DNA from 2 places in the Streptomyces sp. NPDC037100 genome. Region 2 is predicted to be linked to the other one. Evidence: riboswitches for the same ligand, from Rfam matches in the RefSeq annotation. Region 2 holds a riboswitch; the other holds the start of a gene.
What was found. A riboswitch is a leader RNA that binds a small molecule or an ion and turns the genes downstream of it on or off. The one in region 2 is predicted to bind glycine.
Positions count from the first base shown of each region.

Region 1: another riboswitch for glycine. It lies ahead of gcvP (aminomethyl-transferring glycine dehydrogenase); the one in region 2 lies ahead of gcvT (glycine cleavage system aminomethyltransferase GcvT).

Region 1 covers NZ_JBVJSX010000012.1:263,255-271,119, reverse strand. The annotation lists gene ACZ7EG_RS33180 (DUF881 domain-containing protein) at 1-897, shown strand, start outside; gene ACZ7EG_RS33175 (FHA domain-containing protein) at 959-1,912, shown strand; gene ftsR (transcriptional regulator FtsR) at 1,964-2,701, shown strand; gene ACZ7EG_RS33165 (bifunctional nuclease family protein) at 2,787-3,260, shown strand; gene ACZ7EG_RS33160 (MerR family transcriptional regulator) at 3,547-4,230, shown strand; gene ACZ7EG_RS33155 (DNA polymerase IV) at 4,535-5,989, shown strand; gene ACZ7EG_RS33150 (PRC-barrel domain-containing protein) at 5,908-6,282, opposite strand; glycine riboswitch at 6,396-6,491, shown strand; gene gcvP (aminomethyl-transferring glycine dehydrogenase) at 6,667-7,865, shown strand, end outside.
Region 2 covers NZ_JBVJSX010000010.1:325,008-332,872, forward strand. The annotation lists gene ACZ7EG_RS30200 (enhanced serine sensitivity protein SseB) at 1-764, opposite strand, end outside; gene ACZ7EG_RS30205 (AAA family ATPase) at 868-1,533, opposite strand; glycine riboswitch at 1,755-1,855, shown strand; glycine riboswitch at 1,856-1,973, shown strand; gene gcvT (glycine cleavage system aminomethyltransferase GcvT) at 1,964-3,142, shown strand; gene gcvH (glycine cleavage system protein GcvH) at 3,246-3,623, shown strand; gene glyA (serine hydroxymethyltransferase) at 3,633-4,895, shown strand; gene ACZ7EG_RS30225 (L-serine ammonia-lyase) at 4,983-6,350, shown strand; gene ACZ7EG_RS30230 (ATP-binding protein) at 6,645-7,865, opposite strand, start outside.

The DNA of each region.
Region 1 (7,865 bases), on a different contig from region 2:
GGCAGCGGCGAGTCCGGGAACAGGTTGCGCAAGGAGCTGCCCCAGGAGGTTCCTGGGGCCGGGCCCGCGACGGCGCCCGCGGCCGGGAAGGCCCCGGCGGAGCCGGAGCCCGAGCAGGCACCGGAACCGCAGACCGAGCAGGCACTGGAACCGCAGCCCGACACCGAGCCGCGGCTGACCGGCCGGCAGCGGCTGGCACAGGGGGTGTGGCCGCCGCGTGTCACCCGGGCCCAACTCATCGTGGCCGTGCTGCTGTTCGGCCTCGGGTTCGGGCTGGCGGTGCAAGTGGCGTCGAACAGCGACAGCGACAGCGCGCTGCGTGGCGCGCGACAGGAAGATCTTGTGCGCATCCTCGATGAACTGGATGACCGTACTCAACGTCTTGAGGACGAGAAGCAGGGTCTCGAGAAGCAGCGCGACGAGCTGGAGAACAGCTCCGACCAGGCAGAAGAGGCCCGGAAGCAGACGGTCGAGAAGGAGAGGCAACTCGGCATCCTGGCGGGCACGGTGGCCGCGCAGGGGCCCGGCATCACCATGACGATCCAGGACACGAAGGGGACGGTCGAGGCGGACATGCTGCTCGACGCGATCCAGGAGCTGCGCGCGGCGGGTGCCGAGGCGATCCAGGTCAACGGTGTTCGGGTGGTCGCGGGCACGTATCTCACGGATTCGGGCAAGGGTGTGGGCGTCGACGGGAACAAGATCAACGCGCCCTATCGTTTCAAGGTCATCGGCAAGCCGCAGGACCTCGAGCCGGCGCTCAACATTCCCGGAGGCGTGGTGCAGACTCTCGAGAAGGAACAGGCAACCGTAACGATCGAGCGGTCCACCGACATCGTCGTGGACGCCTTGCGAGCAGCGAAGCGCCCTGACTACGCTCGGTCGTCCTCGCAGTGAACCGGGGGTGCATGGGCGGCGTTCGGCGAGGGCATGAGGTTGCGGGGGGTCGGCGCACCGAATGGGCGGTGCGTGGTGGAAACTGTCTGGTGCAGACGGACGTTGTCAGGATGTCCGGGTCGGCCAGAGTGTTCAGTCAGGGTTCGTCCTGCCCCACGGGCGGGTCTGTTTCGGTCAAGGGGAATCGCCCGTGAAGTTGTTTGCGAAGTTGTTCGGCAAGAGCGCGCGAGAGGGCAGTGACAACGCGACCGCTCGTCATCGCGCACAGCCTGACGCGGAGGGCCAGCGGCCGCTGTTCCGGGACCAGGTCGGCGGCCCGGGCGGCGATGTTTCCGGTGGTCAGGGCGCGCCGTCGGTTGACCCTGCACAGTCCGGCGGCATAGGTTTCGGGCAACCGTCAACCTCAAGTGCGGGTGGAGGGTTTTCCGACCCGTACGCGTCCAACGCCCCCGGTGGGCAGCCGCGGCAGGAGGATCCGATGTCGGCCCTGGTGTGTACGAGGTGCGGTAACCGCAACGCGGAGAACAGCCGTTTCTGCTCCAACTGCGGCGCGCCGCTGCGGGCGGGAGCGGCACCGGAGCGTCCGTCCGAGACGACCTCCACGATCTCCATCTCCGGTCTCGAGGCCTACGACAGCGAGACCACCGGCCAGACGCCGATGCCGACGCTGTCCCCCGAGGCGCAGGCCGCCGTCGACGCGCTGCCGCCGGGTTCCGCGCTCCTGGTCGTGCGCCGGGGGCCGAACTCGGGCAGCCGCTTCCTGCTGGACGGCGACCTGACCACGGCAGGCCGGCATCCGCAGAGCGACATCTTCCTGGACGACGTGACGGTCTCCCGGCGGCACGTGGAGTTCCGTCGAGCCCAGGACGGCTCGTTCACGGTGGCCGACGTGGGCAGTCTGAACGGCACGTACGTGAACCGGGAGCGGATCGACCAGGTCGCCCTGAACAACGGCGACGAGGTGCAGATCGGCAAGTACCGGCTGGTCTTCTACGCCAGCCAGCGGGGCTACTGACCGGCTGCGTCCGGGCAGACCCAGCGAAGGTCCATCCGTCAGGGAAGGTCCATGCTTCATACACCGAGCGGCGGTGCCGGGCACGGCACCGCCGCCACGGACAGTGGGCTGATGAGCATCGGCGCGGTGCTGAACGCGCTGCGCGGTGAGTTTCCCGAAGTGACCATCTCCAAGATCCGCTTCCTGGAGTCGGAAGGGCTCATCGAGCCGCAGCGGACCCCCTCGGGGTACCGCAAGTTCAGCGCGCATGACGTCGAGCGTCTCGGACGCGTCCTGCGGATGCAGCGGGACCACTATCTGCCCCTGAAGGTGATCCGGGAGCATCTGGAGGCCATGGAGCGTGGTGAGGCCGTGCAGCTGCCGGTCGTGGGTCGTCAGCGGGACGGCGAATCCGCGTCCGAGCCGCCCGAGCCGCCCACAGCGGCCAGGATCGGGCGGGATGAGCTGCTGACGGCCGTCGGCGTGGACGAACAGGAGCTCAAGGAGTGGGAGTCCTACGGGCTCCTCACCCCACTGGAGGACGGGGCCTACGACGCCGAGGCGGTCACCGTGGCCCTGCTCGTCGTGGAGCTCGGGCGGTTCGGGATCGAGCCGCGGCACCTGCGGGCGATGAAGGCCGCCGCCGACCGGGAGGCCGGGCTCGTGGACCAGGTGGTGGCGCCGCTGAAGCGGCACCGGAACCCGCAGACCAGGGCTCATGCCGAGGCCCGCGTCAAGGAGCTGGCGGGGCTCACGGTGAAGCTGCACGCCGCGCTGGTGCAGACGGCGCTCGGGGTGCGGCTGCCCTGAGACGGCCGGGCGTTCGGGGGCTGGATCAGGCGCCCTATCCCGGCCCGACTACCCAAACGTCCCGGGCACGGCCTAGGGTTGCTGTGTGAACGAGCTCGATGTCGTAGGTGTCCGGGTCGAAATGCCCTCCAACCAACCGATCGTGCTGCTGCGTGAAGTGGGAGGCGACCGTTACCTCCCCATCTGGATCGGACCGGGGGAGGCGACGGCGATCGCCTTCGCCCAGCAGGGCATGGCTCCCGCGCGGCCGCTGACTCACGACCTGTTCAAGGACGTGTTGGAAGCCGTCGGCCAGGAGCTCACGGAAGTGCGCATCACGGACCTGCGTGAGGGCGTCTTCTACGCGGAGCTTGTCTTCGCCAGCGGCGTCGAGGTGAGCGCCCGCCCGTCCGACGCCATAGCGCTCGCGCTGCGCACCGGGACGCCGATCTACGGCAGTGACACGGTCCTCGACGACGCGGGCATCGCGATCCCGGACGAGCAGGAGGACGAGGTGGAGAAGTTCCGCGAGTTCCTCGACCAGATTTCCCCGGAGGACTTCGGCAGCAGCAGCCAGTGAGCTCCTCGGCAGCGGCCTGAGAAAGCGTGTGGGCGGTCCGGCGGACGATGTGGTCCGTGGCAGGGCCGCCCGCCGTGTGTGACGGGTGAAATGCCCGCATGTGCCGGTGGCGTGTGAGAGCGTGACGCGGCCCGTTCCGGGCACATTCGGCTAGCCTTTCCCCGCGACGGGGCACGGGAAACCACTCTCAGGGTGATTATCACTCGGCGTGGCGAGTGTGGCGATCGTTGACGCACCCCTGGTGACTGCCTACCGTCGAGAAGGCAGGTCAAGGACGGAGGTCGGCGTGAGAAGCAGCGGCGACGGTACGGCTGGGGGCGGCCCCGAGCGCAGTCTCAGGGCGAGCGGTCCGTACCCTCCCCCCGGCTCACGGCCTCTCCCGGGAGGGGGATGCCCCCAGCCCGGTGGTGCGGCCGATCACGTTCCGCAGCGACCGACAGCGGTGCCGAGCAGCGGAGGGGCGACGTCCATGGCGTCCGAGCAGATCGGCTATCGCGGCCCCACGGCCTGTGCGGCCGCCGGTATCACCTACCGGCAGTTGGACTACTGGGCCCGCACCGGGCTCGTCGAGCCCAGTGTGCGCCCCGCCTACGGGTCCGGGACGCAGCGGCTGTACAGCTTCCGGGACGTGGTCGTCCTGAAGATCGTCAAACGGTTCCTCGACACCGGGGTGTCGCTGCAGAACATCCGCACCGCCGTTCAGCACCTCAGGGAACGCGGTTTCAGCGACCTCGAGCGCATGACGCTGATGAGTGACGGCGCGACGGTCTACGAGTGCACTTCGCCCGACGAGGTCCATGCCCTGCTCCAGGGCGGCCAGGGGGTCTTCGGGATCGCCGTCGGGGTGGTGTGGCGGGACGTCGAGAGTGCGCTGTCCCAGCTGCACGGTGAGCGGATCGACACCGGTGAGACCCTGGTCGGGCCCAACCCGGCGGACGAGCTGGCGCGCCGGCGGAACCGGGCCGTCTGAGCCGTCCTGCGGCAGGGGGGCGTAGTCGGCCGAAGGAGTCGGGACGTTTCCAGCGCCGGTCCGTAAGCGGTTTCCGGCGGGAGGGCGTCGCAGGGTGGTGAGCGGTTCGGCCGGGAGGGTTCTGCCGGATGGTGAGCGGCCTCTGCCAGGGGGCGCTGCCGGGGGTGTGGGCGGCCTCTGCGAGGGGGCGCCGGGGTTGTGGGCGGCCTCTGCGAGGGGATGCCGGGGTCGTGAGCGGTTCACCGTGAGGCGTTCAGAGCGGCAGGGCGGTGCGTTGTCAGTGGTGTAGGGCAGCATCGGGGGTGTGAGAACCTCGCCCACGATCCTGCATCTCGACATGGATGCCTTCTACGCCTCGGTGGAGCAGGCGTCCAAGCCGAGTCTGCGCGGGAAGGCCGTGGTCGTGGGCGGGCTCGGGCCGCGGGGCGTGGTGGCGACCGCGTCGTACGAGGCGCGGGTCTTCGGGGTGCATTCGGCGATGCCCATGGGACAGGCCCGGCGGCTCGCGCCCAACGCCGCGTATCTCGTGCCGCGCTTCACCTTCTACCGGTCGATCAGCGAGCGGGTGATGGAGTTGCTGCGTGCGCTGTCGCCGCTGGTGGAGCCGCTGAGCCTGGACGAGGCGTTCGTGGACCTGGAGGCCGGCGGAGTGGCGTGGGACGAGCGGTCGGCACGGCTGGCCGGGGTGAAGCTGCGCGCGGACATCCGTGCTGTCACGGGGCTCACGGGGTCGGTGGGGCTCGCCGCCTCCAAGATGCTCGCGAAGATCGCCTCGGAGGAGGCCAAACCGGACGGGCTGGTGGTGATCGAGCCGGGGACCGAGCGGGCGATGCTCGGGCCGATGTCGGTGCGGACACTGCCGGGAGTGGGGCCGGCGACGGGCGACCATCTGAGGCGGGCCGGGATCACCACGGTCGAGGAGATCGTCGAGGCGGGCGAGGACGAGCTGGTCCGGCTGCTGGGCAAGGCACACGGGCACGGTCTCTACGCCATGGCGCTGGCACGGGACGACCGGCCCGTGGTGGCGGAGCGCGAGGCGAAGTCGGTGTCGGTGGAGGACACCTACGACGTGGACATCCACGACCGCACGCGGGTCGGGCTGGAGGTGCAGCGCCTCGCCGAGCGGTGCGTGCGGCGGCTGCGCGGGTCCGGGCTCTCCGGGCGGACGATCGTGCTGAAGGTGCGGAGGTACGACTTCTCGACCCTCACCCGCTCCGAGACGCTGCGCGGGCCCACGGACGACCCCGCGGTGGTCCGCGAGGCGGCGGCCAGACTGCTCGACTCGGTCGACACGACCGGCGGGGTGCGGCTGCTCGGGGTGGGGGTCAGCGGTCTCGCCGATTACACGCAGGAGGACCTGTTCGCCCAGGCGGCGGGGGAGCGGGCGGTCGCGGAGAGTCCCGCCGAGGAGCATTCCGTGGCGCCGGCCGAGGAGCAGCCGCCGCTCGCCGAGCGGCGCTGGCCCGCCGGGCACGATGTGCGGCACGCCGAGTTCGGGCACGGCTGGGTGCAGGGCAGTGGCCTGGGGCGGGTCACCGTACGGTTCGAGACGCCCGACTCGGAGCCCGGGCGGGTGCGGACGTTCCGGGTCGACGATCCGGAGCTGGAGGCGGCGGATCCGTTGCCGTTGGTGTTACGTGGGCCGGACGGGGGAGGCGGGGGGCCCGGGGCGGGGTCTCAGGCCGTCTCGTCGGTACCGGCGAGCTTGCCGAAGTCACGGTCCGGGAGCGGGGGCGGAGCAGCGACGTCGAGACCGTAGTGGTGGTAGAGCTGCAGTTCCTGCTCGGGGGAGAGGTGGCGGCCCACACCGAAGTCGGGGGCGTCCTTGATCAGGGCGCGTTCGAAGGGGACGTGGAGGGCGCCCTCGATCAGTTCGCTGGGCTCCAGGGGGACGAAGGCGTCCCTGCTGAACAGGCCGGTCCGTATGGCCGCCCACTCCGGCTCGCCGGTGGCGTCGTCGAGGTAGACCTCGTCGATGGTGCCGATCCTGGTCCCGTTGCGGTCGAACGCCTTGCGGCCGATCAGGTTGCGCGGATCGATATCGGTTCGCACGGGCCCTCCACGTGGTCGCGACTCATACGTAGACACTACAAAACGGTACAAGCGGGGATGCGGCCACTCGAAGGTTCGTGCGTTGGCCTCGCTGGTACGCTGGCATCGGCTGTTGACCCCGTGCGGGAGAGTCCTCCAGACACCATCGGAGGCGCCGAAGGAGCAAATCCTCCCCGGAATCTCTCAGGCACACGTACCGCACGGACGAGGTCACTCTGGAAAGCAGGGCGGGTGTCGACGGCTTCCGCTCTCACCGACGGTGAAAGCCGGAGGCCTTCGGGCGATCCGGTGAAGCTCTCAGGTTGAGATGACAGAGGGGGAGGCCGTCCGGGTACCCGCGCCGTGGTGCCCCTCGCAGGTCGCGTCGACCAGGAGGCCTCCGCAATGACCGCCCACCGCATTCCGCTCTCCGAGCTCGAAGAGGCAGCGCCCTTCGAGCAGCGCCACATCGGCCCCGACCACGAGGCCTGCGCCAAGATGCTCGCGCACGTCGGTTACGGCTCGCTGGACGAGCTGACCGCCGCCGCGGTCCCCGCCGTGATCAAGAGCGCCGAGGCGCTGGACCTGCCGGGCGCCCGCAGCGAAGCCGAGGTGATCGCCGAGCTGCGCTCCCTCGCCGACCGCAACCAGGTCCTCGGCTCCATGATCGGCCTCGGGTACTACGGCACGTTCACTCCGCCGGTCATCATGCGCAACGTGATGGAGAACCCGTCCTGGTACACGGCTTACACGCCGTACCAGCCGGAGATCTCGCAGGGCCGGCTCGAGGCGCTGCTCAACTTCCAGACCATGGTCGCCGACCTGACCGGACTGCCGACCTCGGGCGCCTCCCTGCTCGACGAGGGCACCGCGGCCGCCGAGGCCATGGCGCTGTCGCGGCGCCTGGGCAAGAACAAGAAGGGCCTGTTCCTGGTCGACGCGGACACGCTCCCGCAGACCATCGCCGTGATCCAGACCCGCGCCGAGCCGACCGGCGTCGAGATCGTCGTCGCCGACCTCAGCGAGGGCATCCCCGCCGAGATCGCCGAGCGCGAGATCAACGGCGTGCTGCTCCAGTACCCGGGCGCCTCCGGTGCCGTGCGGGACATCAAGCCGGTCATCGACCGGGCGCACGAGCTCGGCGCGCTCGTCACCGTCGCCGCCGATCTGCTGGCGCTGACGCTGCTGAAGTCGCCCGGTGAGCTCGGGGCGGACATCGCCGTCGGCACGACGCAGCGCTTCGGTGTGCCCATGGGCTTCGGCGGACCGCACGCCGGCTACATGGCGGTCCAGGACAAGATGGCGCGCAGCCTGCCCGGGCGGCTCGTCGGCGTGTCCGTGGACGCCGACGGGAACAAGGCCTACCGGCTGGCCCTGCAGACGCGTGAACAGCACATCCGCCGCGAGAAGGCGACCAGCAACATCTGCACCGCGCAGGTGCTGCTCGCCGTCATGGCCGGCATGTACGCCGTCTATCACGGTCCGGAGGGCCTGAAGGGCATCGCGCGGCGCACCCACCGGTACGCCACGGTCCTCGCCGCCGGGCTCGCGGGCGGCGGGGTCGAGGTCGTGCACGGGGCCTACTTCGACACGGTGACCGTGCG
Region 2 (7,865 bases):
CGTTCCCTCATCCAGGCGCCCACCGGGTCCTCCGTCACGTCCAGGAGCACCAGGTTGACCGGCCAGGGGGCCGGGACGGCGGTGACGGCGCGGGTGAGGGCGTCCAGGGGGAGGACGCGCAGGTCGCCCTCCCACTGGGAGAGTTCGACGCCGACGAACATCACGGGGTCGGCGGTCTCGATCGCGGCGAGGCAGCGGCGGGCGGTGACGACGACGCCGGTCGCCTCGAACTCGGCGGCCACGGCGGCGAGGAAGTCCACCGGGTCGTCCTGCCAGTCGGGCTCGAAGAGGCGGACGCGGCCGCCGCTCGCGGGGCCGTCCAGCGGGGTCCGGCCGGCCCGGCACAGCTCGGCCACGGCGGGCGGCGGGAGCGGAATGCCGACCACACCGCCCGGGTTGACGACTATCCCCGCGTGCGGGGGAAGGCCGCGGGCGAACTCCACCGCGGGCGCGATGGTGTACGACATGTGTGCGCCGGTGACCTGGCGGAACTGTTCCTCGGAGCTGAACACCGGCACGAACGCCTGGCCGTCGATCTCGATGCCGGGCAGGTCGAGGGGGCCGCTGTGCGGGCCGCCGCCGTTGGGCAGCGGGACCCACACGAAGCTCCGGCCGAGCACCTCGACGATCCGCCCGCCGGCCGCCGGTCCGGCGCCGAGGGAGGCCGAGAGCACCTCCTCCAGCTCGTTGCCGGGCCAACCGCCGTGCGGGTGGGTCTGCGTCTGCGCCGGGAAGTCCGCGGAGAAGTCCGCCGGGATGTCCATCTGCCTACCGCCTGCCTGGAACCACTGCTGTGGCTCAAAAGGCTAACGGCTGACGGACGCCGGACGGCATGAGGAAGGCCGGCTTGTGGACGACCGCGCGGGCTCAGCCCGTGAAGCCGATTCTGCGGAGGCTGTTCGCCGCGTCCCGGTCGGCCAGGACGGCCGAGGCGCAGCCGGCGGGGAGGTCGCCGCGCTCCACGGCGCGCAGGAGGCGGGTGCTCGCCGCGCGGTGGCGCAGGAACGCGTAGCGCGAGACCCCGCGGCCGCGGTCGCGCTGACCGGCCAGTGCCTGTTCGGGACTGACGTCGAGCAGGAGGAGGTGCAGGGCGCCGCCGCGGCGGCGCGCCTCGCGGGCGAGCCAGCGGCGGACCCAGGCCTGCGTGCCGCAGTCGTGCACGACGACGCCCTCTCCCGTGCGCAGGGCGCGCCGCAGCCCGGTGTAGTGGGCGAGGCGGACGAGCGGGCGGTAGAGCGCGTACGGCAGGGCGCGCGGCATGCGGTCGGCCCAGCGGTCGCGGGTGTCCTGGGAGTCGATGCGCCTGTCCGGCACGGTGCGCCGCATCAGCGTGGACTTGCCGCTGCCCGGCAGGCCCGTCACCACGACGAGGTCGCGGGGGCCGAACAGCAGCGCGTGCGGGCTCCGGCCGGCACGGTCGCGCAGGTCGCGGACGACCGGCGCCGGTGCCGGAGCGGGGACCGCCCGGGCCGGTGCGGCCGGCTGTTCGGGCAGCGCGATGCCCGTCGTCGCGTACGCGGTGGTCCTGTTCACCGTGATCGTCCTCCCCTGGGGCCAGGTACGGAGTCCCATCCCCGCCGAGTGTAAAGAGAAGGTAATGCCGCAGGCCTCTCATTTACGTTCGCGTCCTGCAACAGGGCTGCTACAGGTCGCCGTGTCCGGCGCGCGGGACTCCCGCACTCCCTGTGAAGGTCCCCCTGCCGCGCCGGAAGGATGCGTGCAATGATGTGCGCGCCAACTGCATACCGGCCGTTTGAATCCGCGCGGGAGAGTCCCCGGCAGCATCTGTCGCTGGGGCGCCGAAGGAGCAAGTCCCTCCCTTGAATCTCTCAGGCCCCGTTACCGCGCGGGCGAGGCACATCTGAAAAGCGGGTCGCCCCCTCCGTATGACAGGGGTGGCCCCACCCAAGGTGCAAGTCACGACCCGTGCGGTCATGGCGAACCTCTCAGGTTCCGATGACAGATGGGGAGGAACGACCTCGCCCGTCATTGCCCTTGGAGACGACCGACTGTGAGCAGTACAGGACAACTCCGTCACACCGCGCTCGATGCCCTGCATCGTGTCCTCGGCGCGACGATGACCGACTTCGCCGGCTGGGACATGCCCCTGCGCTACGGCTCCGAGCGCGACGAGCACACCGCCGTGCGCACGAAGGCCGGGCTCTTCGACCTCTCCCACATGGGTGAGATCACCGTCACCGGGCCGCAGGCCGCCGCCCTGCTGGACTTCGCCCTGGTGGGCAACATCGGCGGTGTGAAGCCGGGCCGGGCCCGCTACACCATGATCTGCCGGGCCGACGGCGGCATCCTGGACGACCTGATCGTCTACCGGCTGGGCGAGACCGAGGCCCCCGAGTACATGGTCGTCGCCAACGCCTCCAACGCCCAGGTGGTGCTGGACGCGCTGACCGAGCGCGCCGCCGGTTTCGACGCCGGGGTGCGCGACGACCGGGACGCCTACGCGCTGCTCGCCGTCCAGGGACCGGAGTCGCCGGGGATCCTGAAGTCCCTGACCGATGCCGACCTCGACGGCCTGAAGTACTACGCCGGGCTGCCCGGCACGGTCGCGGGCGTACCGGCCCTGATCGCCCGGACCGGGTACACCGGCGAGGACGGCTTCGAGCTGTTCGTGAAGCCGGAGCACGCGGTCGAGCTGTGGCAGGCCCTGACCAAGGCCGGCGAGGGCGTCGGCCTGGTCCCGTGCGGGCTGTCCTGCCGCGACACGCTGCGCCTGGAGGCGGGCATGCCGCTGTACGGGCACGAGCTGTCGACCTCCCTCACCCCCTTCGACGCCGGGCTCGGGCGGGTGGTGAAGTTCGAGAAGGAGGGCGACTTCGTCGGGCGCGAGGCCCTGCGCGAGGCCGCCGCCCGCGCCGAGCAGAACCCGCCGCGCGTGCTGGTCGGGCTGGTCGCCGAGGGACGCCGGGTGCCGCGCGCCGGGTACGCGGTCGTCGCCGGCGGCGAGGTGATCGGCGAGGTCACCTCCGGCGCCCCCTCCCCCACCCTCGGCAAGCCGATCGCGATGGCGTACGTCGACGCCGCGCACGCCGCACCCGGCACGACCGGCGTGGGCGTGGACATCCGGGGCAGTCACGAGCCGTACGAGGTCGTGGCGCTGCCGTTCTACAAGCGTCAGAAGTAGACACTGGCCGGAGGGCCGCTCCAGCGACCCCGTGCCCGTCGTCCCAGCTCACCAGCAGTCCCCCCTTCCACAGCACTCCCGCGCGTACAGGAGAATCCAGGTCATGAGCAACCCCAACGAGCTGCGCTACAGCAAGGAGCACGAGTGGCTGTCGGCCGCCGAGGACGGCGTCTCGACGGTCGGCATCACGGAGCACGCGGCCAACGCGCTCGGCGATGTCGTGTTCGTCCAGCTTCCCGAGGTCGGTGACTCCGTGTCCGCCGGTGAGACCTGCGGCGAGCTGGAGTCGACCAAGTCGGTGTCCGACCTGTACTCCCCCGTCTCCGGTGAGGTCACGGAGGTCAACGAGGACGTCGTGAACGACCCGTCGCTGGTGAACTCGGCCCCCTTCGAGGGCGGCTGGCTGTTCAAGGTGCGGGTCACGGACGAGCCGGGCGACCTGCTCTCCGCCGACGAGTACACCGCCTTCTCCGCGGGCTGAGGGAGTCGTATGTCCGTCCTGAACACACCCCTGCACGAGCTCGACCCGGCCGTCGCCGCGGCGGTCGACGCCGAGCTGCACCGCCAGCAGTCCACGCTCGAGATGATCGCCTCGGAGAACTTCGCGCCGGTCGCGGTCATGGAGGCGCAGGGCTCGGTCCTCACCAACAAGTACGCCGAGGGCTACCCGGGCCGCCGCTACTACGGCGGCTGCGAGCACGTCGACGTGGTCGAGCAGATCGCGATCGACCGCGTCAAGGAGCTGTTCGGCGCCGAGCACGCCAACGTCCAGCCGCACTCGGGCGCCCAGGCCAACGCGGCCGCGATGTTCGCGCTGCTCAAGCCGGGCGACACGATCATGGGGCTGAACCTCGCGCACGGCGGGCACCTGACCCATGGCATGAAGATCAACTTCTCCGGCAAGCTCTACGACGTCGTCGCCTACCACGTGGGCGAGGACGGCCGGGTCGACATGGCCGAGGTCGAGCGGCTGGCCAAGGAGTCCAAGCCGAAGCTGATCGTCGCCGGCTGGTCCGCCTACCCGCGGCAGCTGGACTTCGCCGCGTTCCGCCGGATCGCGGACGAGGTCGGCGCGTACCTCATGGTCGACATGGCCCACTTCGCGGGGCTCGTCGCGGCCGGGCTGCACCCGAACCCGGTGCCGCACGCCCACGTGGTCACCACCACGACCCACAAGACTCTCGGCGGCCCGCGCGGCGGTGTGATCCTCTCCACGGCCGAACTGGCCAAGAAGATCAATTCCGCCGTCTTCCCCGGTCAGCAGGGCGGCCCGCTGGAGCATGTGATCGCGGCCAAGGCCGTCTCCTTCAAGGTCGCCGCCTCGGAGGACTTCAAGGAGCGCCAGCGCCGTACGCTGGACGGTGCCCGCATCCTGGCCGAGCGTCTGGTGAAGGACGACGTCCGGGCCGTGGGCGTGGACGTCCTGTCCGGCGGCACGGACGTGCACCTGGTCCTGGTCGACCTGCGCCACTCGGAGCTGGACGGCCAGCAGGCCGAGGACCGCCTCCACGAGGTGGGCATCACGGTCAACCGGAACGCGATCCCGAACGACCCGCGTCCGCCGATGGTGACGTCCGGTCTGCGGATCGGCACGCCGGCGCTGGCGACCCGTGGCTTCGGGACCGAGGACTTCCAGGAGGTCGCGGACGTCATCGCCGAGGCGCTCAAGCCGTCGTACGACGCGCAGGCCCTCAAGGCCCGGGTGAAGGCCCTGGCCGACAAGCACCCGCTGTACCCGGGTCTGAACACGTAACGAAGAAACCTTTCGGGCGCCGCGCCCGCCACCCGTGGACGCGGCGCCCACCCCCTCTGCACCACCCATGTAGTCAGGAGTTCCCCCGTGGCCATCTCGGTCTTCGACCTGTTCTCGATCGGCATCGGCCCGTCCAGTTCCCACACCGTCGGCCCGATGCGGGCGGCCGGCCTGTTCGTCCGGCGGTTGCGCAACGAGGAGCTCCTGGGGTCCGTCGCCTCGGTCCGCTCGGAGCTGTACGGCTCGCTCGGCGCCACCGGGCACGGCCACGGCACGCCCAAGGCGGTGCTGCTCGGCCTGGAGGGCGACTCGCCCCGCACGGTGGACGTCTCGAGCGCCGACGAGCGGGTGGAGGCGATCAAGGCCGGCGGCCGGCTGAACCTGCTCGGCGAGCACGAGGTCGCGTTCTCCTTCGACGACGACATGGTCCTGCACCGCCGCAAGGCCCTGCCGTACCACGCGAACGGCATGACGCTGTGGGCGTACGACGCCTCGGGCACCGAGCTGCTGACGAAGACGTACTACTCGGTCGGCGGCGGCTTCGTCGTCGACGAGGACGCGGTCGGGGCGGACCGCATCAAGCTCGACGACACCGTGCTGAAGTACCCCTTCCGCACGGGTGACGAGCTGCTGCGCCTGACCGAGGAGACGGGCCTGTCCATCTCCGCGCTGATGCTGGAGAACGAGCGGGCCTGGCGCTCCGAGGAGGAGATCCGCGAGGGCCTGCTGGAGATCTGGCAGGTGATGCGGGACTGCGTGGCGCGCGGACTGTCCCAGGAGGGCATCCTGCCGGGTGGGCTCAAGGTGCGCCGCCGGGCCGCGAACACCGCGCGCAAGCTGCGCTCCGAGGGCGACCCGCTGGCCCTGGCCATGGAGTGGATCACCCTCTACGCCATGGCGGTCAACGAGGAGAACGCCGCCGGCGGGCGGGTCGTCACCGCCCCCACCAACGGCGCCGCCGGCATCATCCCGGCGGTCCTGCACTACTACATGAACTTCGTGCCGGGCGCCGACGAGGAGGGCGTGGTCCGCTTCCTGCTCGCCGCGGGCGCGATCGGCATGCTCTTCAAGGAGAACGCCTCCATCTCCGGCGCCGAGGTCGGCTGCCAGGGCGAGGTGGGCTCCGCCTGCTCCATGGCCGCGGGCGCCCTGGCCGAGGTTCTCGGCGGCTCGCCCGAGCAGGTCGAGAACGCCGCCGAGATCGGCATGGAACACAACCTCGGCCTCACCTGCGACCCGGTCGGCGGTCTGGTGCAGATCCCCTGCATCGAACGCAACGGCATGGCCGCGGTCAAGGCCGTCACGGCCGCCCGCATGGCCATGCGCGGCGACGGCTCGCACAAGGTGTCCCTGGACAAGGTCATCAAGACGATGAAGGACACCGGCGCGGACATGTCGGTCAAGTACAAGGAGACGGCCCGGGGCGGGCTGGCGGTGAACATCATCGAGTGCTGAGGTAACGGGCCTGACCAGCGTGTTCGTGTCGGTCGGGGTTGTCAGGGCCTTCCCTGCTTGCGCGGCCGTACCGACATGGGGACGCAGGTCCGCCGCGTGCCGCGCCCCGTGAGCGCCGAAAGCGTCCTGGCGCCGACTCGACCACTGCCGGGGACTTCCGCGGCCCCGTCGGCGGTCCTCAGTGGGGGCTCCCTCGTCGTTGCGACGCCCGTAGCTCGGCCGGTGCGGTACCGATCCTCGCAGCCGGCAGGCCTTTCCGGAGGCTGCCAGGCCGAGGGGCGCTGCGCGGCATCGTCACAAGCGGGAGAGTGCGTCGAGGTCTCTGGCGAGACCGGTGTTGTCGGTGCCGATCTTGCGGTAGACGGAGGAGAGCAGTCGCTTCACGCCCTGTTCGGTGATCCGCAGTTCCTTCGCGACCACCGCTGTCGGCTGACCGTGGGCCGTCATCTCGGCAACGAGTCGTTCATGAGCGGTGAGTGTGTCCCTTTGCGCGTGGCGAAGGGGCCGCAGTCCGGCTGCCGAGAGTTCCTCTCTGGCGTGGTCGGCCAGGGCCTCGGCACCACAGTGGACAGCGGCTTCCAGGCCCTGGTAGAGGCGGTCTGCGGCCTCTTGTGGCTGGCCGTTCCGGGACAGGGCGGCGCCATATCCGACCAGGGCCCGGGCCAGCTCGTAGGAGGCAGGAGACCGTTCCAGGTGGTCGACGGCCTCGGCGTACAGGTCGAGCGCCGCCGACCCGCCTGTCACATCGGCCTCGGTGAGGAGGGCCTGGCCGATCGCGGACGCCGCACCGAAGTGGCGGGCCCGTTTGACGGCCTCCCGGGCGAGGCGGACCGCCCGGTCGGGAGCGGAGGATGCGAGAGCGGACGCCAGGTGCAGCTGCCAGGGGCACCAGGTCGGGTTGCGCCAGTTCCGTGACTCAAGCCAGTCTCCCACGGTGGACAAGAGGCGCTCGGCCTCGGACCGCCGCCCCTCGGCCAGGAGCAGTTCGGCGTACACCGTGCGAGGGTCCGGGTAGATGACGGCATTCGGAACCACCTCGCCGTAGTGGTAGGAATCGGCGAGCTCGCGCGCGTTCGCCGTCCGCCCCCGGGCGATAAGGGTCTGGATGAGGATGCCGATGGCGAACCACTGGGCGGGCACCGCACCTTCCACGCGGTCGGCGGTGCGCAGGCCCTCCCGTACCAGTGCCTCCGCTTCGGTGAGGCAGCCGCGACGGTAGCGGATATAGGCCAAGAGGGTCTGCCCGACTGCCAGGTGGGAGCCGCGCCAGCCTTTGGCCTCGCACTCGGCCATCCCCTTGGCGAACAGTTCTTCGGCCCGTCGTGGCTGGTCGCAGTACATGAAGACGAGAGCGACATAGACAGGCACCTCGAAGCCTCGGTCCTCATCAGTCCAGCTCAGTCCGCCGCGCAGGGAATCCTCGGCATGGGACAGGACGGATGGCCGCGGCTCGCCGCACAGCATGGCGTCCCAGGCTCTCAGGCCCAGGATGTACCGCTCCTCCAGACCCCGGCC